Regions from separate parts of the Sphingobacterium sp. UBA3519 genome, predicted to be linked through region 3. Evidence: riboswitches for the same ligand, from Rfam matches in the RefSeq annotation. Region 3 holds a riboswitch; each other region holds the start of a gene.
The links. Region 3 has a riboswitch for S-adenosylmethionine ahead of B3297_RS11925 (5-oxoprolinase). Riboswitches for the same ligand answer to the same signal wherever they lie in the genome.

Region 1 (10,717 bases), on a different contig from region 3:
CAAAGCTCAGGTTTTTCTTATCCATTACCAATTGATGTAGGTATTCCATATTTTCAGCGACATAGTCAAGGTTACGGTCCATCATCCTGTTGGCCAGCTGAGGTTGCCCCGAGCGATACAGACTATCGATAATATCGGCATAATTGATGGCGTCCGACATCGCATATACGCGATCGGGCAATTGATCGTATGCTTTTTTTGCCACCTCCCCAGCTTGTTTGACCTGGCCATTGGCTAAAAGCATTCGGGCAGCTTTTCCAAATATATCACGGGCGTACATGCTTGCAAAGCGGAACGAATCTGTATCCAAGTATTGTGCATTTTTAACATTACCCCAATGATACGTATGCATAATATTGCTATATAACGCCTCCATATTAACTAGCCCACCCTGCTCACTTCGTTTTCCTGTCGACTGATCTGTAGCAGTGACAGGCATCAATCGAGAAGTAAAGCCCTCATTGACCAGGTATTTATCCAGTCCCAACTTAATATCACTTGGCAGCATATTCGAAAAATATATCGGTCTGTCCCAATGATTATTTTCAAGCACGGATAACAGGGTTAAATCCGACCTGGTCAGATGATCATTCGGAATTTCCCATTCCATTGCAGAAACTATAGCTCCCTGAAAATACGCCGGAACCGCATTTTTCTTAACCACCTCGTCTTTATCAATGCGCAATTGGACTTTCTTGGAAGGGAAATAGTTTTCCATATCACCGGAATTCAGCTGAACTTTATACTCCGGATCATCCGATGTGACAAACTGCAATAACTGCTGTATATCTACCGCATTGTCAAGTTGTCTATCTACGAAAGGGATATAATCACGAACGCCTTTTTTCGTCTTTTCAGCGGGAATCGTCACGGGGAGCCCTGCCGCTTGATACGTGGGTTGTTTGGCCTGTTGCATATACCAATCGCCTGTGAGATAGCTTAACACGACAACCCGAACATCCGGACGTACGCCCTCTACTTCTTGCAAATACCATACAGGAAATGTATCATGATCGCCATAGGTAAATAGAATAGCATTTGGAGCACAGGATTCCAAATAATTGCGTGCCATATCCCTTGCCAACGATTTCTCGGACCGATTATGATCATCCCAGTTTTGATGAGCCAAAATAATAGGGCCTCCCAACAGCGCAAAAGAAATACCTGTCGCTAAAGCGTAACGTGTTTGTACAAAACGGTTGAAAAACCGAACAAATGCTATTACTCCCAGCCCAATCCAGATCGCAAAAGCATAGAAAGACCCCACGTAAGCATAATCTCGTTCCCGGGGTTGCATAGGAGTTTGGTTGAGATAAACTACGATCGCTACCCCCGTAAACACAAACAGCAAGGTCAGTACCAAGGTATAAGGTTTATTGTTTCGGTACAACCAGATCGCACCAGCTATTCCGAGTAGCAGTGGAAGAAAAAAATAAGTGTTCCGGCTCGGGTCATGCTCCTGCGATCGAGATATTTTATCTTGCCCCCCTAAACGCCAATTATCCAATGGTCTGATCCCCGACAACCAGTTGCCGTCACTATAGGTCCCATATCCTTGCCTGTCATTCTGTCTACCCACAAAATTCCATAAGAAATATCGGGTATACATATCTCCCAGTTGAAAATTAAAAAAGAACTTAAAATTATCGGAAAACGTTGGCTGTTGCCCTTCTTTCAAATTGAGGTAACTTCTGTAATAAGCTTGATGGCTTCCATCTTGGCTATAGATACGCGGGAAAAAGGTTTCCTTATCAAATTGATATTTGTCTACCTGTGTGAAGGGAACATACTCCGACTTATCTTTCCGATAGCTCGTCTTACTATCGACGCCAACCACTTGCGAGTCATAATAAGGTCCTTTGAGTAACGGTTCCCGTATATATTGTTCACGGCTCAAATATCCTAAAAAAGAAAATACATTATCCGGCGCATTATTGTTCAAGGATGGATTTGCTTTCCCTCGGATCATGACCATGGTGTAGGAACTGTATCCAAATAAAACAAAACAAAGAACCAGCAAGGCTGTATTGAGTGTATATTTCTGCTTTTTATAGGAATAATATAGACCGTAAATTATCAATCCCCCCAATAATAGGCACGAGAAAAAAATTCCGGTACCAAATCCCATTCCCAATGAGTTCACAAATACGAGATCCACTTTAGCCGCTAGACCGACTAACCATTGAATAATTCCCCACAAAACGGCCCCCAAGATCAGCACTCCGACGAGGAAAGCTTTTATTGTCCCTTTCGCATTAACCTGTCTCGCTCTTCGGAAATAAACAACCATCGCGATAGCCGGGATTGCTAAAAGATTTAATAGATGCACTCCGATCGAAAGCCCCATAACAAAAGCAATAAAAACCAGCCAACGATCGCTACCGTCTTCATCTGCACGGACTTCCCACTTTAAAATTGCCCAAAATACAACTGCTGTACATAAGGAAGACATTGCATAAACTTCAGATTCTACTGCCGAATACCAAAATGAATCGCTGAAACTAAATGCCATTGCACCGACAACTCCTGCGCCGAAGATCTGCAGGTAGGTTGACAAAGAAGCTTGTTTGTCTTTGTTGAGTAGCTTTTTAGCAATGGCGGTTATTGTCCAAAATAAAAAGGTAACAGTAATTCCACTGCAAACTGCAGAACCTATATTCATCCAATAGGCGATCTGCCCCTTATTCCCTAAAGCGAGATTAGAAAATATATTCTGAATAAGAAGAAACAATGGTGCTCCCGGTTGATGTGCCACCTCCAATTTATAGGCACAGGCTATAAATTCACCGCAATCCCACCAGCTTACCGTCTTTTCAACTGTAGCGATATATACACAGGTGGCAATTAGTCCGCAAGCAAAACCGAGTAGAGAATTTAATCTATTGTACGTCATAAGGTCAATTGGTCTATTGTTAAAATCCTTTTTAGCACTTTAAGTTAAAAAGTTATCCTGACTCCGACACACGAATTAACACTATTTAACACCAGTACCTGACTGTAAACAGGCTATTCAACACTGAATATAGAGATCGACCTAAACCACGCTGCCGAGACTTTCAACCTATTTCAGGCTTTCACAATGAATATTATCATAAAAAAGGGAGCTTATCTGCTCCCTTTTTTATCATTTTATGAGTTAGGCTAGTTTTTCAACAATCTTCTTTGTTGGACCAGGATTACTCATCGTATAAAAATGTAATACCGGAGCGCCAAATTTAATCAGCTCCTGACACTGTTGTACCAACCACTCTTCACCTACCTGTCTGACGTCGGCATTCGTTTTACATGCCGCGACAGCGTCACTCAGTTCCTCTGGAATATCTAAATGAAAAATTCTTGGCAAGGTCACCAATTGCTTTTTTGTTGTCAGTGGTTTTAATCCCGGAATAATGGGCACATGGATTCCATTGTCCCTACATTTTGTTACAAATTCCTTGTATTTTTCAACATTAAAGAACATCTGAGTCACAATAAACTCTGCTCCCATATCGACTTTTTGTTTCAGATATTTAAAATCAGTATTGAAATTTGGAGATTCAAAATGCTTTTCGGGATACCCGGCTACTCCGATGCAAAAATCAGTCTTTTCCGACGTGATAATGTCTTCATGCAGATACTTTCCTTTATTCATATCGGTTACCTGTTCCAATAGGTCTGTTGCAAAAGCATGTCCACCATCGGTTGGTATAAAATCGGCATCGCCCTTACGTGCATCACCCCGCAACACCAAAACGTTATCTATCCCCAGGAAGTTCAAATCGATCAATGCATTTTCAGTTTCCTCTTTTGTAAAACCCCCACATATCAAATGTGGCACCGCATCCACTTTATATTTATTCATGATGGCCGCACATATCGCCACTGTCCCAGGACGTTTACGATAGGAAACACGTTCCAGTAATCCACTCGCATGCTCTTTATAGATATAATCTTCCCGATGGTAGGTGACGTCGATAAAAGGAGGTTTAAACTCCATCAGTTCATCCATGGTTTTAAAAATACTTTGGATGCCCTGCCCTTTCGCCGGTGGCAATAGCTCAAAAGAAAACAATGTTTTTCCTTTGGCATTCTGGATATGATCGATAATCTTCATTAAAAAACTGTTTTTAGTTTGGTTGGCTTACATCGAAACGCACACGTCGAGGAATCGTTTATCTACATGTAACTTATCTTTCCCACATGGAGTAGGGTAGAATTTAGCACCTTGAACAATACAGGTTGCTAAGGCTTCAACGGGTCTATTCCCTCGGCCTTTCTCTATAAGCGTTGCTAATATCGTTTTAAAAAATCAAAAGACAAAAATATTTTTTCGAAAAGGCAAAAATAGCAGCAAAAAGACTTCAATAAACGATGTTTCAACGTCACTTTAGCTTTGTGTCCATGCAACGACAGGATTCTTCGCGCTACCAAGAGTTAAAGACCTAGAAAAACCAGTAGAATTAACGATCGAGGATCATAGACAGCGAAGAGATTGACTATGCCACAAGAACATTGGCTAAAGATTAGCTGCCAAAGAATTCCGTAAATTTTTGAGATAAAATGTGATCAATAAGAGTCCCCGAACATGGTACTCTTCTTTCGATCCATATTTAAATCCGTCAAATAAATAGTGATAGGCGACTAATGCCTCTTTTTCGTTGTAAAATAATTCCTTCCAAGAATCAGGAACATCTGCCCATGCCTTGAGCACAATGCCATTCTCGGCATAAATAATTGGTGATTCGACACCATCCATTCGATAATCGTGATGGGTGCCAGAGCTTGATATGTGTTGGAAATAAGCGATAGAATAATCTACGAAATTCAAGGCCCTCGCTTTTATCTCCTTTTCACTTTCTGATTTTACCGGAGCATTTCGCCATAAATTCACTTGGCTATCAAATTTACTGGGCGTTTCCCGGATAAGGGTTTTATCTAACACAAAGTTGATATAAAGTCTTTCACTAGTGGGTATACGTGCTGAGCTAAACTGTGAAAAATCACCTCTCAGCTGAACAAAATCTTTTTTTATTTTAACAATATCCAAAGCGACACTACCTTTTTTCTCATCCGTCAATTCTAATCTATCACCGTCAAATTTGTACTTACCAAAGAGTAAGATATCATCAATCGCCATGACAAACTGGTCCTTATCATGAAGCGAAAGAAAGGATCGGTATAGAATAGGATCATTACCATAGGTATCTGCCTCCACATTTTGGGGAGATTCTCTTTTTAATTTATGATACTCATCATTTGGATAGCCCAATATCATTTGGTAGTTACCTTCAGGAAACTCCTTTTTCTTCCCAAAGAAAGTACACGAAGACAATGAGAGTGTGAATAACAGCAGTAATAACGGTTTCAAAATCAATTAATAATTATGCCCAATAGTAATATTAATATATAAGGACCAAGATAAGAAATTACTGCAATAGTAAGTATAGGATATTCAATTGAATAAGCTTGGGGATATGCCTATTCCTTATACAGATCGACCAATCCCTCAGGCAATTCAACTTCAATGATCTCCTCTTCGCCATCAATTCCTAAGATCAAATCGTCGGACAGCGGAAACATCAGTTCTTTGCCATCCATATCTACTGTGGCGACAAATTGTTGTGGGAATTCCTGAACATCTGTTATTTGCCCCAGTTCGCCATGGTTTTCATCGATCACTAAAAATCCGATTAAATCAGTATATCTAAAATCATCCGGGTCTCGCTCGGGCATTTTATCATTGGAAAGATATAGCTTTTTACGAACGAGTACCTGAGCCTTATCGATATGATCCACATCCTCAAATGTTACATAAGCAGTGCTATTTTTTTGAAATTTAATGGCATCAACAAAATAAGGAACAAGCTTTTTGTTCACTTCTACAAAGACAACATCGATATCCAAACTCTCGTATTCTTCGAATTCAAAAAACAGTTGTACTTCTCCTTTAAGACCTCTTGTTTTACTGATGTAACCGATGTAAAAGCATTGATCAATAGTCATATTTTTCTTATTTGGCGATTAGCTGTGAGACATGATTTGGCAAACGATTAGCCTATTGGCTGTTTCAAAAAAAGCCGGCTCAAGATTGAGTCGGCTTTCTCGAATACTTTATGAAAGAATTAACCTTCAGTTTCTTCTGATGCAGGAGCTTCAGTCTCTTCAGCAGCAGTTTCTTCTGCTACAGGAGCATTTTTAGCAGCAACAGCAGCAGCTTTTTCTTCTTTTTTCTTAGCTTCAGCCACTAAAGCAGCTTTTTTAGCTTCAGCTTTAGTTTGTGCTAAACCATCTTTTTTACCAGAGATTCTAGCTTCTTGAGCGTCAGTCCAAGCTGTAAATTTAGCTTCAGCAGCAGCTTCATCAAAAGCACCTTTTTTCACACCACCTTGCAAGTGTTTTTTGTAAAGAACACCTTTGTAAGAAAGGATAGCACGAGCAGTGTCAGTTGGTTGAGCACCTTTATTCATCCAATCCAAAGCTTTTTCAAAATCCAAAACGATAGTTGCTGGATTTGTGTTTGGGTTGTAAGAACCAATACGTTCGATGAATTTACCGTCACGTGGAGCGCGAGAATCCGCTACGACTACGTGGTAAAAAGGACGTCCTTTTTTACCGTGTCTTTGCAATCTGATTTTAGTTGCCATTTTTTAATTTTATTTTATGTATTCAACATATCCCCCGAGCTTCATACTAGAGGGGATGCAAAGATAGTTATTTTTTTTTAATCAGCGTTATAATTTAATAAAACTTCACTGAAAACGACAGGGTTAGCTTCTTTCAGTAACCACTTTCAGGTTAAACACGTCCTACGCACGTTAAGATTTTGCTCTTACCATACTGTAGGTGAAACAAGTCTTTCAAAAAATCAGTGTACAAAATAGCCCTTTTCTTCAAAACTTTCGTGACTTCGCAGATACCAACAGCAATGATAGCAAACTGAAAGTTTTTTCTAGCCAATAAAATAAGACACTTTCAAAAAAAAGCTATTTTACCAAATGTAAACAGGATGAACCGTTTGTGTACTTTCCCTTCGAAATAGTCACTGACATTTTTGCCAATTCACTTTTTACTTTCTACCTTCATTCTATGAAATCTGTTGCGCCATTAAAAATACTCAAAGCTTCGGCCGGTTCAGGAAAAACCTTTAGCTTAACTTTACACTATCTCACACTCCTACTATCCAACGAGAATAGCTATAAGGAGATTTTGGCGGTCACATTTACCAATAAGGCAACCGCTGAGATGAAGGAACGTATCCTTTCGGTACTCCATGGCTTGGCAACAGGCGATCGTAGCCCTAAAATTGAAGATTTCAGAAAGCTTCTTCTCGAGCAACAGCCAGATTGGAACCCGCATCTAATACAAGAGAAAGCTTACCGTGTCTACCGTCGTATCCTACATGACTATAGTCATTTTACCATAAGTACAATTGATGGTTTTTCCCAAAAAGTCATTCGTGCATTTACTTATGAACTCAATCTTGATGCAGCTTATAAGATTGAAATGAATGTCAATAAAGTGAAAAATGACTTAACAGTCATGCTTAATCAATTGCTGGATGAACGCCCCGACTTACTTGACTGGATTATAGCGTATGCGGAAAAGAAAATAGCAAAAAATGAAAATTGGAACTACCGCCAACAATTAATGAGTTTGGCAAGCCTTATTTTCTCTGAAAACTTCCAGGAATTTGACGGCTATATCAACTCTGCTAATCCCAAGGAGGTTTTTAATCTCCTGAATCAGGAGGTTGAACAGAAGATAAACTCCTTTACCGAAGCGCTCTCCATGACGATTGAAGCGTTTAGTGAAACGTTCAAAAATTTTAACATCTCCGAAAATGACCTGAAAGGCAAATCGCGCAACAAAATAATCTCCGCAAGCAAAACCAACAAAAAAACGGAAAAACTGAGCGCTTCTGAAATCGCCAAAGTATTGGAAAAATACCTCCAATTGATCGATAATGAGGATGCTTTTACAGATAGTGACAAAAATATACGTTATGATCTTATCGCCGCACTCAGCCCCATCCTGGCATCTTTCCAGAAGCTACATGATAATCTATCCGCTTACATTGCGTATCAAGCGGTACAAAATAATCTCTATTATCTACGCCTGCTCAAGGAAATGAGCGACTTACTGACGCAATGGCGACGGGACAATGGTGCTCAATTAATCTCTGACTCACAAATTCTATTAAACAAACTCGGATTGGATGAAAATAGCGATCCAACATTTATCTGGGAGAAGATTGGCAATCGTTTTAACTACTTTTTGTTTGACGAATTTCAGGACACTTCGCGTATTCAGTGGAAAAACTATAGTCCGCTTTTGATTAATGCATTGGCCGATGCCAAGGGCACAGTGAGCGAACACCTGATCGTTGGTGATGTCAAACAAAGTATCTATCGCTGGCGAAATGGTGATTGGCGAATTTTACTCCAACAGGTAGAACAACAGATTGGTCATACCTTTCACCTGGACGAGGATAGCAAAACAACCTTTATCGAAAACGGGAGCCTCGACACCAACTTTAGAAGTCTTCCAAATATCATTCATTTAAACAACTACCTCTTTAGTAGTATTCCCCAACATCTACAGCAGGTACTGAATGAAAAAGTATCCGAAAACCTCGATGAAGAAGGTAAACAGTGGTGGATTTCTGCCGGCAATGACAACATGTTGGTCAAAGCTTATGAAAACAGTCAACAAGAGGTCCCTGAGCATAAAAAAGGAAAACTTGACCAGTTAGGATCTATTGAAATCTCCTACATTCCTGTCACTGATGGACGCTATCGAAGAAATCAGGTTGTTGAAGAATCGCTCCTGCAGCTATGTCAAAAAATAGGCGACTGGATCGGCAGCGGTCGTTATCAGGCTCAACAGATCGGTATCCTGGTACGGAGTAATGCGCAGGCTAAATTGGTGATCCAAAAGCTCATGGATTTCAAAAAAGAGCAACAGCTTACATTTGAAGTGATATCAGGCGATGCATTATCCCTAGCGAGCAATGATGCTGTAGGATTATTGATCGAAACGTTGAAGGCTTTAGTCTATAATTCGGACAAACATACCATCCATAAAGCAAAGATGGTCTATCTCTACCAGCATATTCAAAATAAGACAATCGATCAAAATGCATGGTTAAAATTTGCTAGCAATGACATCCGTACCCTGAAAGATTATCTCCCTGAGGCGCTGATTGACTCCTGGGAAATGGCACAGAAGCAGCCTTTAGTCCATTTAATTGAGAAACTTATTGAAATCTACGGTTTTACAACCAAAGACAATATCCACCTCCCCTACCTCCTAGCTTTCAAGGATATGATCTCAGCTTTCTCCACCAATGGCGAACGTGGCATTATACAGTTCCTGGAATTTTGGGAAGAGGATGGCAATCGGGCTGTGCTCCCTTCCAACGGAGAAATTGATGCGATCGAGGTAACGACAATCCACAAATCAAAAGGCCTGGCTTATGATGTTGTGATGATTCCATTCTGTTCGTGGGATCTTGACGGCATGATTAATGGCGATTTTTGGATCGAGACATCAGATACCCCTTTTGCCCAATTGGGAAAAATTCCAATAAAATATACTTCCACGGTCGGCAAATCAGTATTTTTCAAGCAATATTTTGAAGAGATGCTGTTCAACTACATGGATGCCCTCAATACATTGTATGTAGCAACAACACGTGCTGTTGAACACCTCTATATTACGGCACCTTCCTTCAAAGAATCTGTTGACAAGAAGACGGGCGAAATTACTGGTTATGATATCAAAGATGAATATATCAGCGATGTACTCTATCAGGTCTTAGAGACTTCAACATCCCCGTTTACACTGGAAGAAAGAGGCATATATATCGATCAGATAATCGAACGAAAAAAAAGTCAGGCTCAAAAAAACAATATTATTTCCCTTCGCCATTATCCCATTTCCAAAGAATTGGAAATGGCCTTAGAAAAATCCAGTACGCGCAACATCAACGATATTATGATGCTGGAGAAAGCCGCGCAGTACGGCATATTGGCCCACGATATTATGGCCCAAATTTCAAAGGAAGAAGATATCCACAAACTGGTACGCCAGCTGATTCAGGAAGGCATCCTCTCCAAGGAAGAAGAGCCTTTTCTCATGCAGGAAATCAATCAGATCTGGCAGCACCCCATGATCAATAAATGGCTCACAGGAAACTATAAAATCTGGAACGAAGCGAGCATCATTACCGCCAAAGGAGAGACCATTCGTCCTGATAAAGTCTTCACTTCCAAAGAGGAAACAATTGTACTGGATTTTAAATTCACACAGACAGATTATATCGGACACAAATATCAAGTCGACAATTATAAAAAGAATTTGGAGAACCTGGGCTACAGCAACGTTAAAGCCTATCTCTACTATGCGAAATCAAATCAATTAACTGAAGTAAAATAACAGCACGATGCAAACAGCCTTTCTAAAATTAGTAGCAGCAGACATTCAAAAGCGTTTTGGAAACGACCTGAGTGAAATAGCCATCGTGTTTAATAATAAACGGCCAATTACCTATCTCAAAAAACATCTTTCTGAAGTGTACGGACAGGCCATTTGGTCGCCACAGTTCTTTACGATCCAAGAGTTTCTTAGGCTTTCGACCGATGATACCGAAGCCAGTCCTTTAACCCAATTTTTCCACCTGTTTAATATTCATAATGAGTTATTGGTCGCTGAAGGCAAACTACCAGAAGCGCTGGAA
Region 2 (10,717 bases), on a different contig from region 3:
CAAAAGAAACCGCTGTGATATTGATCGCAACATTTCATATGTATTGGTTTAGTTTGCAGAACTGAGCTTGGCTTTTCTTATTGCGATATAATTAAAAATAGTAAACGTTAGAATCAATATGTAATAGCATACTGGGATGAGTAGAAAATAGGCGCTATTAAAGATATTGGTTAAAAAAGACGGTAGTGCAATTTTAAAAAAATCTGCAATAATGATATAGCCTATGAAACTTCCGAGAAAAAATAGTCCAACAGCGTGTATTATAATTATTTTTTTTAGGTGCTTACTGTATAAGGCGTCTTTGTTTTGTTTCGTATAACCCATAATTGCTGGGACCAATAGCCCTAATAATGGATTGACCAAAAAGGTGAGCGATGATAAGTATAGCGCTTTAATACTTCCTGTTTGATTGTTGTCGATACTGATTTGATTTACATTTGGCATAATGAGTTGTACTAATGGTATTTCCAAAATTTGACTGATCTGTTTGAGACTAAATCCACTGATTTCTTCCGTGCCTTTTTCTATGCGTTGCACTGTTCTTAGCGATACCCCCGCTTGATCGGCGAGTTCCTGCTGCGTTAGTCCCTTACGTTTTCTTGCTAGTTTGATTAATTGATTAGCTGATTGACTTTCCATGGTTCAAATATGGGGAAATAGTCGGTGAATTTTAGTGAAATTGATGCGACAATAATATGCCAATATCGTGCTGAACAATATAACAGATTAATAATCAAAAGTTTTTGGAATTTGGTAAATATTTTGAATCTTTGCAATTCAATAGAGTAATTAATAAAAACGGAAGAATATGTTTGCAATATTAGAAAATCCCGCTTCGTCCACAGAGAAGATTCTCGGGAATATTCTTCGGAATACGGCCCTTTCCTAATCTTCTTCTTAATACGTTAAGTAACCTAGGTTGATATTGGCTAAAACGTGGCGCTCGAAATGGTAGTCCACTTTTCCAATATGCTTAGCTTATTCAGGAGTTTTAAAAATCCAGTTACTTTCAAAGTTATCGTGAAAGCTGGATATGAATGTTATGTTTTAGAAAATTTTATGAATTCAGTAAATAAATATGTCCTTCAGGCGCTGGATAACTATCCGATGTATTTGGAGGAGACCATGGAATCCTTATCCTATGCGCTATCCTATGATGAGTCCAATACAATGGCGCTGTGTTTGATGGGAAGAGTTCATGCCGAACAGCTATTGGACTATGAGCAGGCAAAAAGGTATTTCCAGGAAGCTTTGGTGCATAATGTGCAGGCACTGGAAGTATATCCTTATTTCATTCAGACATTGATTGATATGGGGGAGTATGAAGCTGCAAAAAAGACGATCAAATTTGCTTTGACACTTCCGGCCATGCCCTTGACAGGAATCTGGATCAAGAAAGCACTGCTATTTGAAAAAATGAGAAAATACAAAAAGGCATTGAAGGCGTTAAAAAAGGCTAAACTTGAAAATGTTGACCTCGATTTTTCGTCAAACCTGAAGGCGATTGAAGATCGGATTAAAGGAAAACAGGAAATTAAGAACGGGAACGAAAAGGAAAACAAGAAAGAACGGAAGAACAGCCGAAAATAATCTCACCTTATTCGGATAACAGTTTTTATTTTGAACGAAGCCCAATAAAGAAGCCCTAGCTGAAATTTCAGCTAGGGCTTTATCAATATAGTTTAAGAATTATTCTGCTCTTAAGATTTTCGCAGCCTCAACCATAGACTCTAAAGCCGCTTTGGTTTCTGGCCAAGCACGAGTTTTCAAACCACAGTCAGGATTAACCCAAAGTTGTTCTGCTGGAACTACTGCTTTTGCTTTGCGCAATAGATCTACCATCTCATCTTTGCTTGGAACACGTGGTGAGTGAATGTCATAAACACCTGGACCAATATCATTTGGATATTTGAAATCACCGGCGAAAGCATTCAATAATTTCATTTGAGAACGTGAAGTCTCAATCGTAATAACATCGGCATCCATTGCAGCGATATCTTCGATCACATTATTGAACTCAGAATAACACATGTGTGTGTGAATCTGTGTATCGTCTTCAACATTTGATGAAGAGACACGGAAAGCACGTACTGCCCAGTTCAAGTAATCTTTTTGATCAGCTTTACGTAACGGTAATCCTTCACGGATAGCTGGTTCATCGATTTGTATGATTTTGATACCTGCTTTTTCCAAGGCTTGTACTTCATCCAAGATCGCCAATGCAATTTGGTAAGTCGTTGTTGAGCGCGGTTGATCGTTACGTACGAAAGACCATTGTAAGATTGTTACAGGACCAGTCAACATACCTTTAACCGGACGATTTGTCAATGATTGTGCATATGAAGACCAACGGACAGTCATATCTTCAGGACGGTATACGTCACCATAGATAATCGGAGGTTTTACACAACGTGAACCGTAAGATTGTACCCAACCATTTTGTGTGAAAGCGTAACCAGCCAATTGTTCACCGAAGTATTCAACCATGTCATTACGTTCGAATTCGCCGTGTACTAATACGTCGATATCCAATTGCTCTTGAAGACGGATGGTGTTTTCTGTTTCTTCTGCGATTGCTTTATCGTATTCTGCCTGCGTAATAGCACCCTTTTTCAGATCTGCTCTCCATTTACGAACATCTTTCGTTTGTGGGAATGAACCGATAGTTGTGGTCGGGAACGCCGGTAAGTTGAATTTCGCTTGTTGCGCTGCTTTACGGTCTGCAAATGCTGAAGTGCGTTTTGCATCGTCATCAGTAATATTGCTTGTACGTGTTTTAACCTCTGGTTTGTGGATCAATGGAGAGGTACGGCGGCTTTCAGCAGCCGCTTTGTTCGCTTCGAAGCGTTTTGCTGTTTCAGCATCAACTTCTCCCTCCGCTAGTACGGCTAAGTCTTTTACTTCAGCTAATTTTTGTTTAGCAAATGCTAACCAGTTTTTTACTTCAGCTGGTAGCGATTGTTCATTGTGTTCATTGTCTAAGTCAAAAGGAACGTGCAACAGTGATGAAGAAGGAGCTACCCATACACGGTCTTTTCCTAATGCATCAACAGCCTGTTTGATTTTAACCAATGATTTTTCGTAATCATTTTTCCAGATGTTACGGCCTTCAACAATACCTAAAGATAATGTTAATGAAGCAGGAACTTTAGCCAATACCGTATCCAATTGATTTTCACCGCGTACCAGATCCAAATGTAAAGCATGGATAGGTAGGTTAACTGCGATATCTTCGTTGTCTTTTAAAGATTCGAAGTAAGTCGTTGCGATTAATTTGATATTTTTTGCTGCTGCAGCTAATTTTTCGAAAGTAGGTTGATATAAAGCTTTTACTTTAGCATCTAAATCCAATGCTAAGAAAGGCTCGTCAATCTGAACATATTGTGCACCAGCATCAGCTAGTTTAGCTAGTATTTGCTCATATACTGGAATAAGTTTATCCAATAAATCGATACGGTCGAAGCCAGCTTCTTTTTCTTTACCGATCAAAAGGTATGTAATAGGACCTAATAGAACTGGTTTAGTATCGATGCCCAATGATTTTGCTTCGTTGTATTCATTTAAGAATTTTTCGGAAGTCAATTTGAATTCTTGATCTTTGGTGAATTCTGGTACCATGTAGTGGTAGTTCGTATCCAACCACTTGGTCATTTCCATTGCAGTCACGTCGATTCCTTCTTGTTGGAAACCGCGCGCCATGGCAAAATATAGATCTAAACTGTAATTGTTGTCTACTTTATTCAATAAAGAATGGTAGCGAGCAGGAATTGCACCAACAGTGAGGGTTAAATCCAATACTTGATCGTAAAAAGAGAAATCATTGGAAGGGATCAAATCTATTCCAGCATCTTTTTGTGTTTTCCAATTGCCTTCACGAATTTTTTTTGCTGTGTCCAATAATTCCTCAACAGAAGATTTTTTAGCCCAATAGGCCTCATTGGCTTTTTTCAATTCGCGGAACGCGCCCACACGAGGGTAACCTAAATTGTTAGTCAATAACATAATGAATGTTTTTAATATTTCTTTTTCAACTATATTTCTTGCTAGAGAGAGAAGGACACACTAGAATTTGGTGACTTCGGCTTATCATTCCCATATCAAGTAGGGTAGAATTTAGCACCTTGTCAAGGGACAGGTTGCTAAGGCTTCATCGGGTCTATTCCCTCTGCCTTTCTCTATAAGCGACGCTAAGTTAGAACATTTCTTTTTGAAATGCAAATTTTTTATAAAAGTGCGTCAATTTTTTATATTCTACTAAGGATGAAATTGTTTTGTTCTTTTATTTTCATCCACGAATTCGAGTAAGTCACGCTTGAATACGTGTGTAGCATAAAAAGGGGAATGACTATATTTTTCATTCCCCTTTTTTTAGCTGACCAAAAGTTTGTAACCTTTTCCGTGCACATTGACAATTTCAACTTTGCTATCTTCTTTTAGATATTTACGAAGTTTACTGAGAAATACATCCATACTTCTACCCGTAAAATAGTTATCATCATGCCATATTTTTAACAACGCTTCTTCCCGGGTCAGCACATCATTTTTCTTTAAGCAAAGCAAGCGGAGTAGTTCAGCTTCTTTCGTGGAGAGTTTTTGCATCTGTCCTTTGTAAGAAATCTGCTGACTTGTATAATCAAAGAAATAATCGCCAATTTCAAATTTATCCGCAACCACTTCTTCTTCTTTGTCTCGAACACTGCGTTTCAGCAAAGCATTGATGCGGAGCAATAATTCTTCCACTCGAAAAGGCTTGGTGATATAATCATCTCCTCCTAGCTCAAAGGCTTCGGTCTTATCTTCCATCATCCCCTTTGCTGTGGCAAAGATAATAGGAACAGTATTGTTTGTTTTTCTGATTTCACGTCCAACTGTAAATCCGTCCTTTTTTGGCATCATGACATCAAAAATACAAAGGTCGTAGTTATTTTTTTTGAATTGAGAAATCGCTTCATCTCCATCCGTGCATAATGTGACGTCAAATTTTCCCTTTAATTCGAGATAGTCTTTTAAAAGATCCCCCAAATTAGGATCATCTTCTGCTAATAATATCTTTTGCATAATGAATATATTAATTTTCACCAATGTCCCTTGATGCTGATAAATCAGCCTTCCTCAACCTTTGAAATTTTTTAAAGAGGAAATATACAAAAAAGGAACGTTTTATTTTTTAATAGGCAAAATTACTTCAAAGGTCGTGCCTTTATCTTTTTCACTTTTAACTGTAATTTTTCCGTTCAGCCTTCTCAGAATGTCCTGTACATAACTTAAGCCAAGGCCAAATCCTTTGACATTATGAACATTCCCAGTTGGAATACGGTAAAACTGGTCGAAAATCTTTTGCAGGTGATCCCGGCTCATCCCAATACCATTGTCGGCTATGGTGACAACAATGGTGTCGCCAACATTTTTTGAATTGATGTTGACATGTAAATCTCCTTTGCTGTACTTGATGGCATTATCCAAAAGATTGTAAAATACATTGGAAAAATGTAACTCATCACCAACGACAACATCCTTGGTCGCTGCAAGATCTATACTGAATTTCCCGCCAATATTTTGCATCCGTAGCTGCATACTATCCGTTACTGCCGAAACAAGATCATTGATGCATACTTCTACCTGGTCGAGTTTTAGCGTTTCTTTTTCTAGTCTTGCCAAATCGAGCACACGTTCAATATGATTTCCGAGTCTAACATTTTCGTCGTAGATGATATTAGCCAATTTCTGAACGCGCTTGTGGTCGGCATTGATGTCTGGATCTTTAAGTGACTCACTGGCAATCATAATTGTTGCAACAGGTGTTTTAAACTCATGCGTCATGTTGTTGATGAAATCCGTCTTCATTTCCGAAACTTTCTTTTGTCTGAAGATGATAATCAGTGTATAAGCAAAACACCCCACCAACAAGAAAAGCAGTGCCAGCATGGGCAGCAACAGATAGCCCATATTATCGGCAATTATCGCCTTTTTATTGGGGAAATAGATGGTTAATTTTCCTGGCGCAGCACCGATATCACCTTTAAAAAGTGCCGTTGAGTATTTGGTTGTATTTGTTGGGTTATTTAAAGCGGCTTCGTTTAAAATATTATTTAGTAATATATTGTTTGTGCTCCATATTTCAATATTGAAAGGAGCTTTAATGTCGCGTTGAGCCAACTCCTCTTTGATAAGTTCTTGAACGATGATCACATTCAATCGATCCTTTAATGGACGTTTAGCAAGCTCCATTCCAATAGCAATATCTTCGATGTAGTCTGCTTTTTTGCCGCCCAGCATGGCAACGGAATCATATACATTAAAGCCACTCCACGCGTTTTTTCTGTTGAGGATATCCAATCTTTTTTCCAAATCAGAAATTGTTTTCGCAAGTTTCGCATTCTCTCTTGGAGGTAATGTGGCTACCCGGAATTTTGTTTGTTGATTGACCAGTGGGTCCATTAGGGGGATAACAAACCGCGTGCTATCGTCCTTCCCATTGATCTGATCATCTACCTTTGAAGCATTTAACATGATAAAAGCCTGTACCAAATTATCGTCGGTAAGCTCATTTGAAACAGAAAATTTGATAAATTTCTGGTACTCCGGTCTTTTGATGTATGTTTCGTAGAATGAATTTTTGATTTCAATTACATTTGGATACAATGCACGTAATTGGTCTTCTTGCTCTTTAAAGTTTGAGAAAACAACATGTTGTTTGTTTTTTAATTCTTCAATTCTATACTGTATTTCGAGTTGCTCGGCCAAAAGACGTTGTTTGGCCTGTTCCTGCTTGGATTTTTCAATGTTACGCTCCTGTTGAACCTTAGCGAAGTCAACTACCTCCCGTCGTTCAAGCTTACCGGCAACAGCTGTAATCGCAGCATTGACGGACTCATCAAATAATTGAGACTTTTGGCGATAAGAATCTCTCAGAAAATAGAATTGCATGGCCAATACCCCAATTAGAGCGAGAGACATCAGTCCAATGATTAATACAATGCTATTTTTCTTCATTAGTATTGGGTATTAAATAAATGTATTTTGAATATATCAAAAAGTTTATAGCGCTCAGTTTATTTACCATTTGCGTATTCATCCCTTATGCCATGTGAGCGGCCATTTAAGGTGCGATAGCTCATTTTTTCTTAAATTGTTACAAATATAAAGATGCTAATGTGTTTTGTAGCTGTTTTAACAATGTTTAACAGCAATCTGTTTAAATATAGATGCTGTTCTTTGTAAATTAGTGAATAGAAATGGATTATGTGCTGAATTGCGCTGTGGACAAATTTTAATCTACGCGGTTGAGTCTAACTGCTGGAGAAGTGAATAAGCCGAATATGACGCGTTCATTGGTACAATGAGTGCTCTTTAATAACTATATAAAGATGAAAAGCTACGTATTATTATTGGTATTGTCTTCCATAGGGACCATTGCTTTAGGACAAGTAAAGGTGAAACCGCAGATTCCTTTAATGGAGGAAAAAGAATCAAAGATGCCTGTCTTTAAATTGGATTCTTCAGATGAAAAGTATCATATGCCCATTAAGAAGCCAAATCGTGTGGACGGTCTAGCCCCAATGCCAGGAACGGAAAAAATGCCCAAAGGTGATGAGAAAGAAAACAATCTTCCTTTTAGGCGCTTGAATGATTCGCTAAAGGTGAAGGACTTTAAATTAAAAATCGACTCCTTGTATCCAAACAAGCAAAAAAAATAGCGTTCTAGATAGAACGCTATTTTTTTTGCTTTAATCCTTATTGTCCATTATAGCTGGGAAACACGGATTGTATTTGTTTTACCTTTTTCGATTAACGGTGTCGAAGCTGTATTGATAATGATAGATCCAGGTTTAACGTAGTTATTTTTTACAATAAATTTGTTAACATCATGAATAGATCCATCTGTGCTTTCGAACTTGTCGTAGATAAAAGTTTTTACGCCCCAAAGTAGGCTGAGTTGTTTCAGCAATTTTTGTGTTCCTGTGAAAACTAAGATATCTACATTTGGTCTATAACTTGTAATTTCAAACGCTGTTGCACCAGATGATGTCAATACCGCAATTGCAGATGCATTTGTTTTTTGAGCAAGATAAACCGAAGATGCGCAAATCGCGTCCGGAATAAGTGTTCCGTCGTGGATTTCACTAACTTTCTCATTATAATAAGGATAAGAAGTTTGTTCCACGTGGATAATGATTTTGCTCATTGTTTCGATAACGATTTCAGGGAATTCACCAACTGAAGTCTCGCCACTTAACATCACAGCATCCGCTCCATCCAATACGGAGTTGGCTACGTCATTTACTTCAGCACGTGTAGGACGTGGTGTAGTGATCATACTTTCCAACATCTGTGTCGCAATGATTACCGGTTTTGAAAGATCTCTACATTTCTGTACGATGATCTTTTGAAGTCCTGGTACCTCTTCCATTGGAAGCTCAACGCCCAAGTCACCACGAGCAACCATAACAGCATCTGTAGCTTCGATAATGGCATCAATATTTTCAATCGCTTCCGGTTTTTCAACTTTTGCGATGACACGAGCATGGCTTCCTTTTGCCTCGATGATTTTTTTACATTGAAAAATATCTTCTGCCGAACGTACGAAAGACATCGCGATCCAGTCTGCACCATGATCCAGGGCAAAATTCAAGTTGTCTAAATCTTCTTCCGTCAACGATGGGATAGATACTTTGGTGTTCGGTAAGTTAACGCCTTTACGTGAAGTAAGGACACCTCCGTGTACAACTTCACAGGTAACAGTATCTTTATGATTGGTCTCTAAAACACGAAGTTGAAGTTTTCCGTCATCAAGTAAAATGATTTCGTTGGCTTCAACATCGTTTGGAAAGTTTTCGTATGTAATGTAGATTCTGTTTTCGTCTCCGATGAGTTCTTGTGTTGTAATTTCAACTTTTGAACCATTCACGAGAATAGCTCCACCTTCTTTCATTTTTCCGATCCTAATTTTTGGACCTTGTAAATCGGCTAAGATGGCAACATTGAATCCTGTTTCATTATTTATTGCATTTATAGTTTCGATTACCTTAAGGTGATCTTCCTGGCTGCCATGAGAGAAATTCAACCGGCACACATCAACCCCTTTGGCAATCATGTTGGTCAAAACTTGTTTGTCTGCCGAGGCAGGGCCTAATGTTGCGACAATTTTAGTCCTTTTTTGAACTTTTTCCATCTGTTATTTTGTATTTTAAATGTTCTTCATTAATCACAACAAATAGCCTACTATATTGTTGTGTTTTGTCAAAACTAAATCGAATTAATTTAGATCTAAGTTGGGGTGTATTTGCTACACTAACCTACAGTTTGCTAAAATATGAGATTTTCTTTAGATTTCAATATTTTTGGTGATATTTCTTTTGCAATGACGACTTCGGGTAATTTGTTGATCCTTTTGATAATATGTTCCACGTCATCCTCACAGATGTAGTTTTTAATGATGATAAAAAAATCGAAGTGGGGGTTTTCCGGGATTAAATAAGTGCCTTCGATGCTCTTATTGTTGATCAAGAAATATTCGGTGTCGGCATCGGCGATAAGGTAATGAAAAGCAGTGAAGTGGTAGCTTATTTTTTTCTTTGGATCAAAGACAATGTGATATTCAAGCTCTTCTTCGGTTTTGTTTTTTTGTCGACCATCATGGTCGTACTTGCTTTCTTTTCCTCTGGAAAAATTCAGGTTAGTCTCCTTGTTGATGAAATGGCAGAGTCGGTAATCTTTCAACGAACAGGTGATGGCGAGTAGGGTAAAATCCAACTCTTCATTCATGTCCATATCCAATCTTGCTACTAACTTATTGACCACTTTAATGTTTAAATATATGTCCCTCTGCTAACGAAGGTACTAATAATTTTGAGGTAGGAATATACTTTTTGTGTAAAATTTGAGTTAATTAGCTGAGCGTTTGGAATACAAAATATTTTTTGTTATACTTGAACTAAGTTAATATAGAGTGGGTTAGCTAGTATAAGACGCGAATAAGTTCGGTCGCCTAACATGGTGACTTTCATCTAAATATCAATTTAGGTTTGAATTTTGATGAAATTTATTTTTCTTTGCACAGATTTATTAAACAATTAAACTATAAAATCATGTCAGATATCGCTTCAAGAGTAAAAGCAATTATCGTTGAAAAATTAGGTGTTGACGAAAACGAAGTAACACCAGAAGCTTCATTCACTAATGATTTAGGTGCTGATTCACTTGACACTGTTGAGTTGATCATGGAGTTTGAAAAAGAATTCAACGTTGCTATTCCTGATGATCAAGCAGAGACTATTGGTACTGTTGGTCAAGCAATCGCTTATTTAGAAAAAAACGTTAACTAACTAATTTAATTAGGCTAATCGTAATAAATGGAGCTTAAAAGAGTAGTAGTAACAGGATTAGGCGCCCTTACACCAATTGGTAATACCGTCTCAGCTTACTGGGAGGCGTTAATAAATGGTGTAAGCGGAGCTGCTCCTATTACGCATTTTGATGCGTCAAAATTCAAGACTCAGTTTGCATGTGAGGTAAAGGGGTTTGATCCGCATGAATTTATGGATCGAAAGGAAGCTCGTAAAGTCGATCCTTTTGTCCAGTATGCAATTGCGTCAACAGATGAGGCAATTAAAGATGCTGGCTTAGATTTTGAAAAATTAGATACAAATCGTATCGGAGTAATTTGGGGATCAGGAATTGGAGGTTTAACAACTTTCACTGAAGAAGTTGCAAACTT
Region 3 (10,717 bases):
GTTTTAGCAAAAATAGATATCAGGATAATAGAACATTGACGGTGCAGTATCCCGATGGGATCTGGCAGTTGATTGCATCTTTCATTTTTGGAGGATTCTGTTGGTATCTGGGCTATCGGGGCGCCTTGGCGGAATGGCTTTTAGACTGGCCGGTAACCTATAGCTATCTATTTTTTGTATTGATGGTAGCGATTATTTTCTTTTATATACGATTGGTTATCGTAATATTAGACAAAAAGCAGAACTGGCTGGTTAACCCCGAAAAACGCGCCGGTATGCAATTATTTTTTTGCTGCATACTTCCGACGCTTTTATTGTTCTGGATCATTGGCCCCGATCCACAGGCGAAGGATGAATGGCTGCTGTTTCCTTTAATGGTCATATTTAGCGGTATTCTGGTCCTGAACATGTCCTATACAGTTTATTTCTACGTCGCTGTTTACCACAGGCAAAAAATATTGATTTTAGAACAGAAAGAAACTATCCTGCAGCAGGAATCAAGAACGATAGATCTCCAGGAGCAGATTGAGCTGCTTTCTCCGGGCATCGAAGAGCTGAAAGAGATCCTGGAAACAGCAGGGGAAGATAGAGATGTGGATGCAATGGATGAAATAGACTTAGCTCTGTTAAGATCCATGGATCTGGAACAGGAAGTATTCCTGCTCAATAATAAAATCTTGTCCCAAAAGATATCCTATAAGGATATCGGGATTTTTACTTATAAAAATGGTATAGTCAGCCTTTATTTAAGAACTGCGATGGACGAAAATCTGACTTGTGGCGAGCAGCGCAGCTTAAAGGAAGTTGTCAATAGCACGAAGGGATTTGTACAAAAGATAGACCGGGATAAGGCTATACCTTTGGATATGATCCAAGCTTGCCTGCAACTGAAACGGGGCCGATTGCGTATCCTGCTCAAAATCCCTTTTGAGGGAAGGTATAATTTTGAGGTATCCGATAAAATTGCAAAACATATCAGAGAATGGGTCATGATGCAGGTGCCAATAGAAAAGGAGCAATAAAATTGAATAGATGAACTTTAATAGATAGATTATGGAAAAAGTAAGGGACAATACCTGGAAATGCCGAGCTACTGGTAAAGTTGGATTTCCTTCTTTAATTGAGGCGCAATGGGCAATGCTTCACTTTAAGTTCAGATCCCGGATGAAAAACAAACTGGATGGTAAACGTATCAAACACAGGATGGGTAAAGATGCCTGCAAAAGGGCTTATTATTGTAAGTTCTGTAAAGGTTACCATATTACCACTTGGGAAAAAGGTCACTTTAATAATTACAAGACCAAAGCCGAATCCTGGGAGATACCGAAAGGATTAGGAAATTGGAATTATTCAATAGAATAATCCCGTGGTCTATTTTCTATTCTAATTTTTTTCCTCTATAATATTCATTCCAGCTATCCTTCGCATAACCTTTGCCCAGATATTTAAATGTAAAAGCAGTTGCATCTTTTATCTCCTGACCAAAATAATAGACTTTCCAGCTATCTTTGCTGTATCCATCACCGAGAAGAACAAAGCTTTGGTCGGATACATCTTTTAGTCGATTGCCTCTATAATAGACATTCCAACTGTCTTTGGCATATCCTTCATCCAGTATTTTAAAGCTGGGCGCAGAGACATCTTTAATCTTAACGCCACGATAATAGGCATTCCAGTTGTCTATTGCATAAGCATTGCCAAGGTCTTTGAAAGATCGTGCATCGACACCTTCGACCATCTTATCCCTGTAGAAGATCCGGTTGCCTATGTTGACATAATCGTTTTCTCTGTCATGTCGAAACGTCGTCTGAGACGTAGATCTTTTATTGTGACGACCTTGTTGAGCAATACTTTTCTCCAATATACATAGCAATGCAAAGGAAATAACAAGCATATTTTTTAAGTGGATAAAGGCCATAATGTATCTGTTTTATAATATGATATTTATATTGAATCCCTCCTTTATGACCAAGATAATTCACCGAAGATTTAATCATTTTATCATTTTATTTCTCGTTATCCTTATCCGTTTCAAATGCAACTATTTTGGAATCCAAATATTTTTTTGTATATTGCTGGTTATGAGTTTTAAAGAAAAATTAGAGAACTGGCGCACGTCAATCAATCGCGCCGGTAGTGGTGAGGAATTGTATATTTTGCTTTTGAACTATAAAAGGTTTATCAACAAAAATTGGGTGGACGATTTTGGCGATCCGGGCAACTGGAAATCGGAATTAAATCAGGTCATCAGCAAAGTAAGAAACAAGGTGGATGTAGCAGATATCAGAGCCTGCCAAGATTTATCGTCCTATCAGGACGATGCCCGGCAGACCGCACATTCACTCAATCATACCTTAAAATATCATCACTCATTGACAAAAGGGTAGGCTAGGCCTACCTTTTTTTGCCGATAACGATTACTGTAAAGGAATCAGGACATTCTGTTCCAAGCGTACAGGGACATGCTTCACCGAGGTAAAACCGTCTTCCTTGGAAATGATGTTGGAAAGATCCAGTCCTCTTTTGGAGAACGTACTGATCAAAGCTGTTCTAAAGGTTGCTTTGGCTGAACCCCAGCCTTGTCCTAAAATCGTGTCATTGTTGAGCTGGATCAGTTCATCTGTTGAGTAATAACTGAATTTTTCCAGTAAGTGTTGGTAAAGATTTGTTGTAGTAGCCATACAATTTAAAAATTTAAAGGATTAAACCATAAACTGTATCCAGATCTTGTTGGGAAAATAATCGTTCTGTGACGTTTATTTTGGTCGAAACCCGTATTAATTTACCACCGCGGTGCCTCCACTCGGTTGGTATTGCATCATGCAATTCTGAATACTCTACAAATATAATAGATTATTTTTTATAATAAAAAATATTTTTGTTTTTAAGGGTAAATGAGCGCTAACAACAGGAATAGGGAGTTCAAAAGCGAGGCGCGTTGTTGGCTGTGATTTGGTTATGAAGCGGATAGCTGGGCGAAAAATTTATCATGTTACTGTAATCTCATCGAAAATACTTTTAAAAACAGAGATAAGACAATACTTTTGCGCCATGAATAGAATTGCGGAAATTAACGAATACATTGCTACCGAACGCGAGGTATTATTGCAACACCCTTTGTATCGTAAGATCAAAACGATCAAGAATCTACGTTCTTTTACAGAAGGGCATGTGTACGCTGTATGGGATTTTATGTCTTTACTAAAAGCTTTACAGATTAAATTGACCTGTACGACTTTACCTTGGTTTGCGAGTGAGCATCCATCAACACGCTATCTAATCAACGAAATTGTCTTGGCTGAGGAATCGGATGAATACATTGATGGCCGCCGTTTGAGCCACTTTGAGATGTATCTGGACGCCATGGATGCCATGGGTGCCGACCTTCATCTGGTCAACAAATTTATTGCTCAAGCCAAAAAATCGAACAACATATTCGATGTCATTGCAACGACCACATTGGACAAGCGGATCAAAGACTTTTTGAATTTTACATTCGAAGTGATTGCTGAGGGCGAGGTGCATAAAATTGCCGCAGCATTTACATTTGGACGCGAAGATCTTATCCCGGGAATGTTTACCTCTATTTTGGAAGAAATTAAAACAAACTTTCCTACAGCCAATCTGGATAGCTTTATTTATTATTTTCAACGCCATATTGATCTTGACGGCGACGAGCATGGACCGTTGGCGATGCAGATGATCACAGATCTTGCGAAGGACGATGAGGTTAAATGGACGGAAATGAAAGAGATCAGTAAAGTTGCGCTACAAAAGAGAATCCAGTTGTGGAATGCAATAGAAGATTCCTTATACGGATAATCTATTATTATACCGTCGAGAAAGGCCTTTCAAATCATGATTTGAAAGGCCTTTTTTATGTGCTGTAAAAAAGGATATTGTAAGGACTTCTTGGCAGATATTGGTCTTTTTGTTTGAATTGATGAAAAAATGTCTTTTTTCCATAACATATTGGCGTTTGTGAAGAAATCCAAGTTCCAATAAGTGTCTAAGTTTGCAACGCAAAAAAATTACATAGCACACGTGAACTTTTTTCCTCCCTATTGGGCAAAAGGCATACTAACCATGGGATTGTTAGTATGCGCTATTTCGGACACCTTCGCCCTCGATTCTTTGCGTATGTCGCTGAAAGACATGATCGACAAAGCACTACAAAACAGTAAATACATCGAGCAGTCCTATTTGCAGCTCAAAGAAACTGAGGTGGCAGTACAGCAGCAACGCATGGAGTTGCTCCCTAAGATTTCCGCCAGAGCTTCTGCTAGTTATGCAAGTAATATGCCTGTATATGACCAGGGGCTTTTAAATAAACCTTCCCAGCATGATATCATTCATTACTTGTACGATAGCGGCCTGGATTTTTATCTGAACCTCTACAATGGGCATCGGGACCTAATGAAAATAGAGTCCAAAAAACTGGAAAATGAGCTGGCTAGAATCGATTGGAAGAATGCCGCAGCACAGACGAAATTGGAGGTTTGCAATCTTTTTTTGGATTTGGAACTGTCGTATAGTAACCGATCTTTAATCGAGCAGGATATTGCTGATCAACGGGTACAGCTCAAGGAGATTGAGCATCTGTATAAGGCGGGCGTGGTATTACACAGTGACGTCTTGCGTATTTCGTTGGAACTTTCGAAGCGGGAACTGTTGCTCGTGCAGATCGGTCATGATATTCAGGCTGCAAATCAGAAGCTGCAGCTAATTGGCGGTATTACAGCAGAGATTATCCCCTTGACCGAACCTTTTAAAGTGGAAAGCCCCAGCTATGAAGCGCTTGTTGCCGAAGCGCGAAGCCATGCTTTTTCCCTTCTAAAATCCGAACAGGAAGTTGTTTTGAAGAAATTGTCGGTCAAACAGGCGCGATCAAATTATCTTCCTGAGTTGGGTTTGACCAGCACATTTACCTTTGCCAATCCACAGGTCTTCTTGTATCCCTATAATCCCAGCTGGTATAATCTGAGTATCACAGGGCTCAAATTAAGCATACCGATCTCGGCTATCTATCTCAATAAAAACGTGGTGCGCGGAGCACAGATCGCATTGGATCGACAAGAGGTAAAACACCATCATGAAGAGGAGATTCTGGAAAATCAGCTGTTACAGGCCCTGTTGGATTATCAATTGGCTATTAAGCAGCAGGACGTCTGTCAAAACAATAAGGCGTTGGCGCAGGAAAATGCACGAATTATAAAAAACAGGTATTTTAAATCATCGGCTTTGATTACGGATCTATTGGATGCTGATATGCAATACCTAAAAACACTTTTTGATCTTGAAACCGCACATATTGCGATACAGAAACATTATTATTTTATCGAATTTTTGAAGGGTACTATCTAATGAAACCTAAATCACGAAGAACAGTTGTGGAGGCACAACTCACTCGAATCACCAACTGGTTGGCCGGAATTGTCTTGTTGGCCTTGTTGTTATGGGGCGCTCAAGCATTATGGATGCGACTGCGGTATACCTACACAAATGATGCACAGGTAACGCAGTATATCAATCCCATTGTTTCCCGGGTAGGAGGATATGTAGTTTCTGTGCATTATCACGATCATCAATTGGTTAAACGGGGTGATACCTTGTTGCTTATAGATAATAAGGAATATAAATATGAGGCTGATCAGGTAGCGGCATCCGTCAATAAGGAAGCTGCAGAGATCAATGTTCTTCATAGTCAAAAGGAAATTCTCCAGGCGGAACATGAATCTTTACGCACATCAATTGCTGCCGGGGAGGCTCGGGTAACCAAGCAACAGTTGGAATATGATCGATATAATTATTTGTTTCAGGAAAAGTCTGCAACGGCACAGCAACTGGAGGATGTAAAAGCGACGTTGGATGTGTATAAGAGTGAGCTGGCTTCGTTAAAGCATAAATTACAGGCTTCACAGGAGCGTGTGCATGATGTGGATATGAAAAAAGGTGTGGTTGATGCCGAACGTGTTCGTTTAACGGCAGCTGTCGGCCGCAAACGGCTTGATGTCGGCTATACCGTTATTCGCGCACCTTACGATGGACAGATTGGCAAACGCACGATTGAAAAAGGTCAAATGATAAGTGCTGGCGAAGTTTTGGGCTTTATCGTCAATAGAGAAACCCCAACCTGGGTAACCGCTAATTTTAAGGAAACACAACTCCGCTATTTGCATCTTGGCAATAGGGTTGAGGTGGTTGCTGATGCGTATCCGGATCAAAAATTTTATGGAAAAATTATTTCCATCTCCCCGGCTACTGGATCTGCATTCTCCCTTTTGCCGCCAGATAATGCAACGGGCAACTTTGTGAAGATTGTACAACGCGTACCTGTGCGCATTGAGCTGGATAAGCAAAAGGGAGCCCAACAGCTTCTTTCGGGAATGAATGTGAATGTATCGGTATCAAAAAAACAGAAATAGTGAAGGGAATTTTTAAAGAATGGGTGCCGGAGTGGTTGATCAAGCTTATCTTGTTTAGCAGTTTGATGCCCAGTATGGTCTTATTTTTCCTGCCGGGTGCAAATACAAATGTCACCGCTGGATTTTACGGTGCACAACCCAGTGATGTCCAGTTTCTGATCATTTTGTTTTATGCTGGTTTTGTTGGATTCTACGTTTTAGAACGGCGCTTTTTTTTATACTTTCCCATCAAGCAGTACTACATTATTTTTAATCTTCTACAGCTATTGAATTGCTTTTTGATGTACAGCATCACCGATATCAGCTGGGTATATGGCCTGCGCTTTTTCCAAGGGATGTTGTTTGCTTCTGCCGTAAACTTATCGATCTCCATGATATTCTCACGGTTGAAAAGCGATCGGGCTAAGGAAGTAAGTTATGCTGTCTTTTTTGGTATGTTACTCTGCAGCTCCCCATTTAATACTTTCGTCACGGCTGAATTTATCGATTCATTCAATTTTGATCAGCTCTATCTATACGCTGCCTTATCATTTGTACCGGGTTTATTGTTGATTATGCTGTCGATGCGCTCCATACGGCATATACGTCCTTACCCTTTGTTTTCATTAGACTGGGCAAGCTGCATTTTCTATAGTCTTGTGATCGTCAGTTTTGGCTATCTAATGGTGTATGGACAAGAAGTTTATTGGTTTAACGATCAGCATATGCTGATCATATTCGGGGTAGGTCTAACGTTGCTTATTCTTTTTATTGTTCGGCAAATGGTGCTCAGGCGTGTGTATGTTCATTTGGTGATTTTTAAAAACAGGAACTTTCTCTTGGGCTTATTGATTTTGTACATGATGTATATTGAGCGTTTCTCCTTGACCATCTCAAATCAATATCTCGTACAGGTTATTCAACTCGATCCTATTCATTTGTCCTATATCCAGTGGTTTAATATTGCTGGTATTGTCGCTGGTGTTCTAGGCTCATTGTATTGGATGCTTGGGCAACGCCCCGTAAAATGGATCTGGATTTCGGGCTATTGTTGCTTGCTGCTGTTTCACCAATGGATGTTTTTCTCCTTTGAGGGGCAGGGGAATGATGCGCATTTTTGGATACCCTTAGTTTTACATGGACTCGGAGTAGGGCTTATTATGGTACCCACCATTTTATTTTGTATTACCAGTGTCAGCCCGCAATTGGGGGCTTCTGCGGCTGCGGTCTGTCTTGCTATCCGATACCTGGGCTACACGAGCAGTATCGGTTTGCAGAATTTTTTCAAGTTGTTTGAATATGCCCAGCACCAGCAGGTTTTTAGGGACCAAACGGAAGTGGGCAATCCCTTATTTCGGGAGTACCTGCAGCAGGAATCTGTCAGCATTTTGCAGCATGGACTGCAGTATAAGGAACATACGGCAGCCTTAAAGCTCGTTGCTGAGCGGGTCAAGATCCAATCCTTTGTGCGCTATGCCATGGATTATTATGAGATCATGTCCATGATCAGTATCAGCATACTTTTGCTGATACTGATTTCGCCTTCCTTGAAAAGCATGTATAAAAAGTTGAGAAAAAACAGAATTTCTCCTGCTTAGCTGACAGTGCTACATTTTTCCTTTACCACAATATGCTGGTTAAGGAGACTTAAAAAAAAATAGCATGCTATCAGGATAGGGAACGATGTGAGATATCAATGCTAAAAACACTTCCAACGCCTTTTGCCGAGCGGACGGTGATCTCGCCTTGATGGAGAAGCACGATTTTTCGGGTAAGCGATAAACCAATACCATTTCCCTCGCTATAATCTTTGTTGCTTCCACGATAGAATGGTGTGAATATATTGGGCAGATCGACTGGGTCAATGCCTATTCCGTCATCTTTAAATTCCAGCTGAATTCTATTTTCATCCGCTTTGATAGCGATTAGGCATTTTTGATTGGGTGAAAATTTACAGGCATTTTCAATGAGGTTGACAAAGGCGACCTGCAATAGATACTCATTTGCATTGATGGATAGAAGTTTTTCATCTTCAATCGCCGGATCGACAAAAATGTCGAGTTTATAATTTGGACTTGACTGGAGAACCTGCTGGCATGCATCAATTAGTATTTCGTCTATACGTAAGGTTTTAAACGCGATTTCAGCACTGTCGTAACTTGCTTTGGCAAAATCAAGTAAGCTATTAAATAACTTCTTCAGTTTTTGGGCATCATTTAGCGTATTGTCGATGACAGTTTTATACTCCACTATGCTACGGTCCTTATTGGCAGAAATCTCGAGTTCTGCAATCATGGCGGCCAAGGGTGTTCTTAGCTCATGCGAGATATTGGAGACAAAATGCTTTTGGGCATCAAAGGAGTTCTCGAGGCGGTCGAGCATCGCATTGAATGTGCTGGCCAATTCGGAAAGCTCGTCTTTATTTCCGCTACTCGTAAGCCTGGCATCCAAACTTGTCGCAGAAATGGTTTTTACACGTTGTGTCATTTCCAGGATAGGTTGAAAGACCTTTTTGGAAAAGAATATTCCTGCTGCATAGATCAGAAATATAGACAAAATGAAAACCAAAAAAATGGTAGATAATAGACTATTCAGTTTATTGTAGCCGTATTGATCATAGGCTGCGGCTGTGATGATGTAAGTTTTGTCTTTATATGGAAAGGTTATGCCGATGACCTGCCATTTTTCCTGATAAAATCGTATCTCTTTATTTTTGAGAATATCCTGCAGCATGGCTGGTGTCTCTTTGACAAAGTCGATATCTACGGCATCATGATACAAGAGATCAAAACGGGTGTCGTAAATTGCAACCTCGACTTCGTTGAGGATTTTTCGGTTGTTGTGGTAGATATCTTCTAAGGTCTTTTTGTCGACTTTTGCATTCAAAAAAAGGTTTGCTTTGGTGTAAGCTTCTTTTTTCTATAGGGCGTAAAACTCTCTTTCCCGATTCTCCACCGCTGAAAAATATACTGTACAGGCAAATACCAGCAATATGGTGGCTGTAATCAGCGTGAATAATATGGAGATTCGTGTCCTGATCCGCATTAGTCCTGTTTTAGAATAAAGCCCATTCCGGATCTGGTATGGATATATCTGGTTGCAAAATCTTTGTCGATTTTTTTACGTAGATAGTTGATGTAAACATCAATGAAGTTGGTTCCGGTGTCGAAATGTGTTTCCCACACTTTTTCAGCAATTTCCATTCTGGAAAGGACACGCTCGGGATTTTGCAATAAATAATGGAGTAACTTGAACTCTTTGGGGGTCAAATGGATTTCGGTATTATTCCTTTTGACGCTTTTGGTATGGAGGTTCATTTCCAGGTCTCCATAACGCAAAATTGTTCCTGTGAGTGTATCTTGTTTTTGATATTTTTTGAGCAGGACTCTGATGCGGGCTAGGAGTTCGCGCATTTCAAAAGGTTTGACCAGATAGTCATCCGCTCCGGCGTCAAAACCCTCAATTTTATCGTCTGTAGTTCCTAATGCTGTTAACATGATAATGGGAACATCGGGTTTGATATGACGAATCTCTTTGCAGAGATCCAATCCATCCATCTTAGGGAGTACGATATCGGTTATGATAAGATCAAAGTCGTGTTGTAAGGCCATTTTCTTTCCAGATATGCCGTCGTAGGCAATAGCTGTTTGAAATTCATTTTCATCAAGTCCGCGTTTGATCAATCCTGCGACACGTACGTCATCTTCGACTAGGAGAATCTTCATATAAAGAAAAACGTTAAAAACTTCGATGAATCGAAATTTATCTATGATACCAAATCAGGGGCTATCCATGCATCGTCCCTACAAATGTATTAAACTAAGCTAAATTTACACGGATATGCAAATAAAACTTTCTACACGGTCCTGCGATGACATCACTTACCTAATGTCTGTTATTGATCGTAGGACTACTTTTGGAATTTTAAAAATGAATGGAAAAAATATGTTGATTATTTTCAAATTGATAATCAACAATCCAGCCTTGATACCGGGCGATTTCGGTAATAATTGCCAATCCTAAACCACTGCCTTGGCTGTTTTTCGAAAGTTTGGAAAACCGTTTGAATAAAAGTATTTTATCTAAGGGCATTGAACCGGGGTTATATACCGTTAAAGAAGTTTGATTGAGATGTACAGCAATTGTATCGTTGGCATTGCTGTAACGTATGGCGTTCAGGAGTAGGTTGTTGATCAGAATTTCGGTCAGACTGCTGTTTCCTGTCAGCAGCACCGATGGTTGGATCTCTTGTTGCAGTCGTAGCTGTTTTAGCTCCAGATGTTCTTGCATGACTTCAATACTTTGTGTAACAA

Region 1: another riboswitch for S-adenosylmethionine. It lies ahead of B3297_RS14035 (methylenetetrahydrofolate reductase); the one in region 3 lies ahead of B3297_RS11925 (5-oxoprolinase).
Region 2: another riboswitch for S-adenosylmethionine. It lies ahead of metE (5-methyltetrahydropteroyltriglutamate--homocysteine S-methyltransferase); the one in region 3 lies ahead of B3297_RS11925 (5-oxoprolinase).

Annotation. Positions count from the first base shown of each region.
Region 1 covers NZ_DFPI01000024.1:350,137-360,853, forward strand. The annotation lists gene B3297_RS14030 (DUF2723 domain-containing protein) at 1-2,893, opposite strand, end outside; gene B3297_RS14035 (methylenetetrahydrofolate reductase) at 3,137-4,093, opposite strand; SAM riboswitch class I at 4,164-4,266, opposite strand; gene B3297_RS14040 (hypothetical protein) at 4,496-5,347, opposite strand; gene rimM (ribosome maturation factor RimM) at 5,458-5,982, opposite strand; gene B3297_RS14050 (30S ribosomal protein S16) at 6,102-6,623, opposite strand; gene B3297_RS14055 (UvrD-helicase domain-containing protein) at 7,066-10,416, shown strand; gene B3297_RS14060 (PD-(D/E)XK nuclease family protein) at 10,424-10,717, shown strand, end outside.
Region 2 covers NZ_DFPI01000011.1:174,002-184,718, forward strand. The annotation lists gene B3297_RS06245 (hypothetical protein) at 1-18, shown strand, start outside; gene B3297_RS06250 (helix-turn-helix domain-containing protein) at 49-639, opposite strand; gene B3297_RS06255 (hypothetical protein) at 1,060-1,590, shown strand; gene metE (5-methyltetrahydropteroyltriglutamate--homocysteine S-methyltransferase) at 1,690-4,002, opposite strand; SAM riboswitch class I at 4,081-4,184, opposite strand; gene B3297_RS06265 (response regulator transcription factor) at 4,369-5,058, opposite strand; gene B3297_RS06270 (sensor histidine kinase) at 5,161-6,993, opposite strand; gene B3297_RS06275 (hypothetical protein) at 7,368-7,697, shown strand; gene pyk (pyruvate kinase) at 7,745-9,172, opposite strand; gene B3297_RS06285 (IPExxxVDY family protein) at 9,307-9,801, opposite strand; gene B3297_RS06290 (acyl carrier protein) at 10,089-10,325, shown strand; gene fabF (beta-ketoacyl-ACP synthase II) at 10,353-10,717, shown strand, end outside.
Region 3 covers NZ_DFPI01000022.1:187,871-198,587, reverse strand. The annotation lists gene B3297_RS11945 (hypothetical protein) at 1-1,022, shown strand, start outside; gene B3297_RS11940 (hypothetical protein) at 1,054-1,362, shown strand; gene B3297_RS11935 (DKNYY domain-containing protein) at 1,379-1,918, opposite strand; gene B3297_RS11930 (hypothetical protein) at 2,082-2,387, shown strand; gene B3297_RS11925 (5-oxoprolinase) at 2,418-2,681, opposite strand; SAM-I-IV-variant riboswitch at 2,748-2,841, opposite strand; gene B3297_RS11920 (DUF3050 domain-containing protein) at 3,052-3,822, shown strand; gene B3297_RS11915 (TolC family protein) at 4,087-5,364, shown strand; gene B3297_RS11910 (HlyD family secretion protein) at 5,364-6,425, shown strand; gene B3297_RS11905 (beta-carotene 15,15'-monooxygenase) at 6,425-8,002, shown strand; gene B3297_RS11900 (HAMP domain-containing sensor histidine kinase) at 8,073-9,290, opposite strand; gene B3297_RS11895 (response regulator transcription factor) at 9,449-10,129, opposite strand; gene B3297_RS11890 (sensor histidine kinase) at 10,329-10,717, opposite strand, start outside.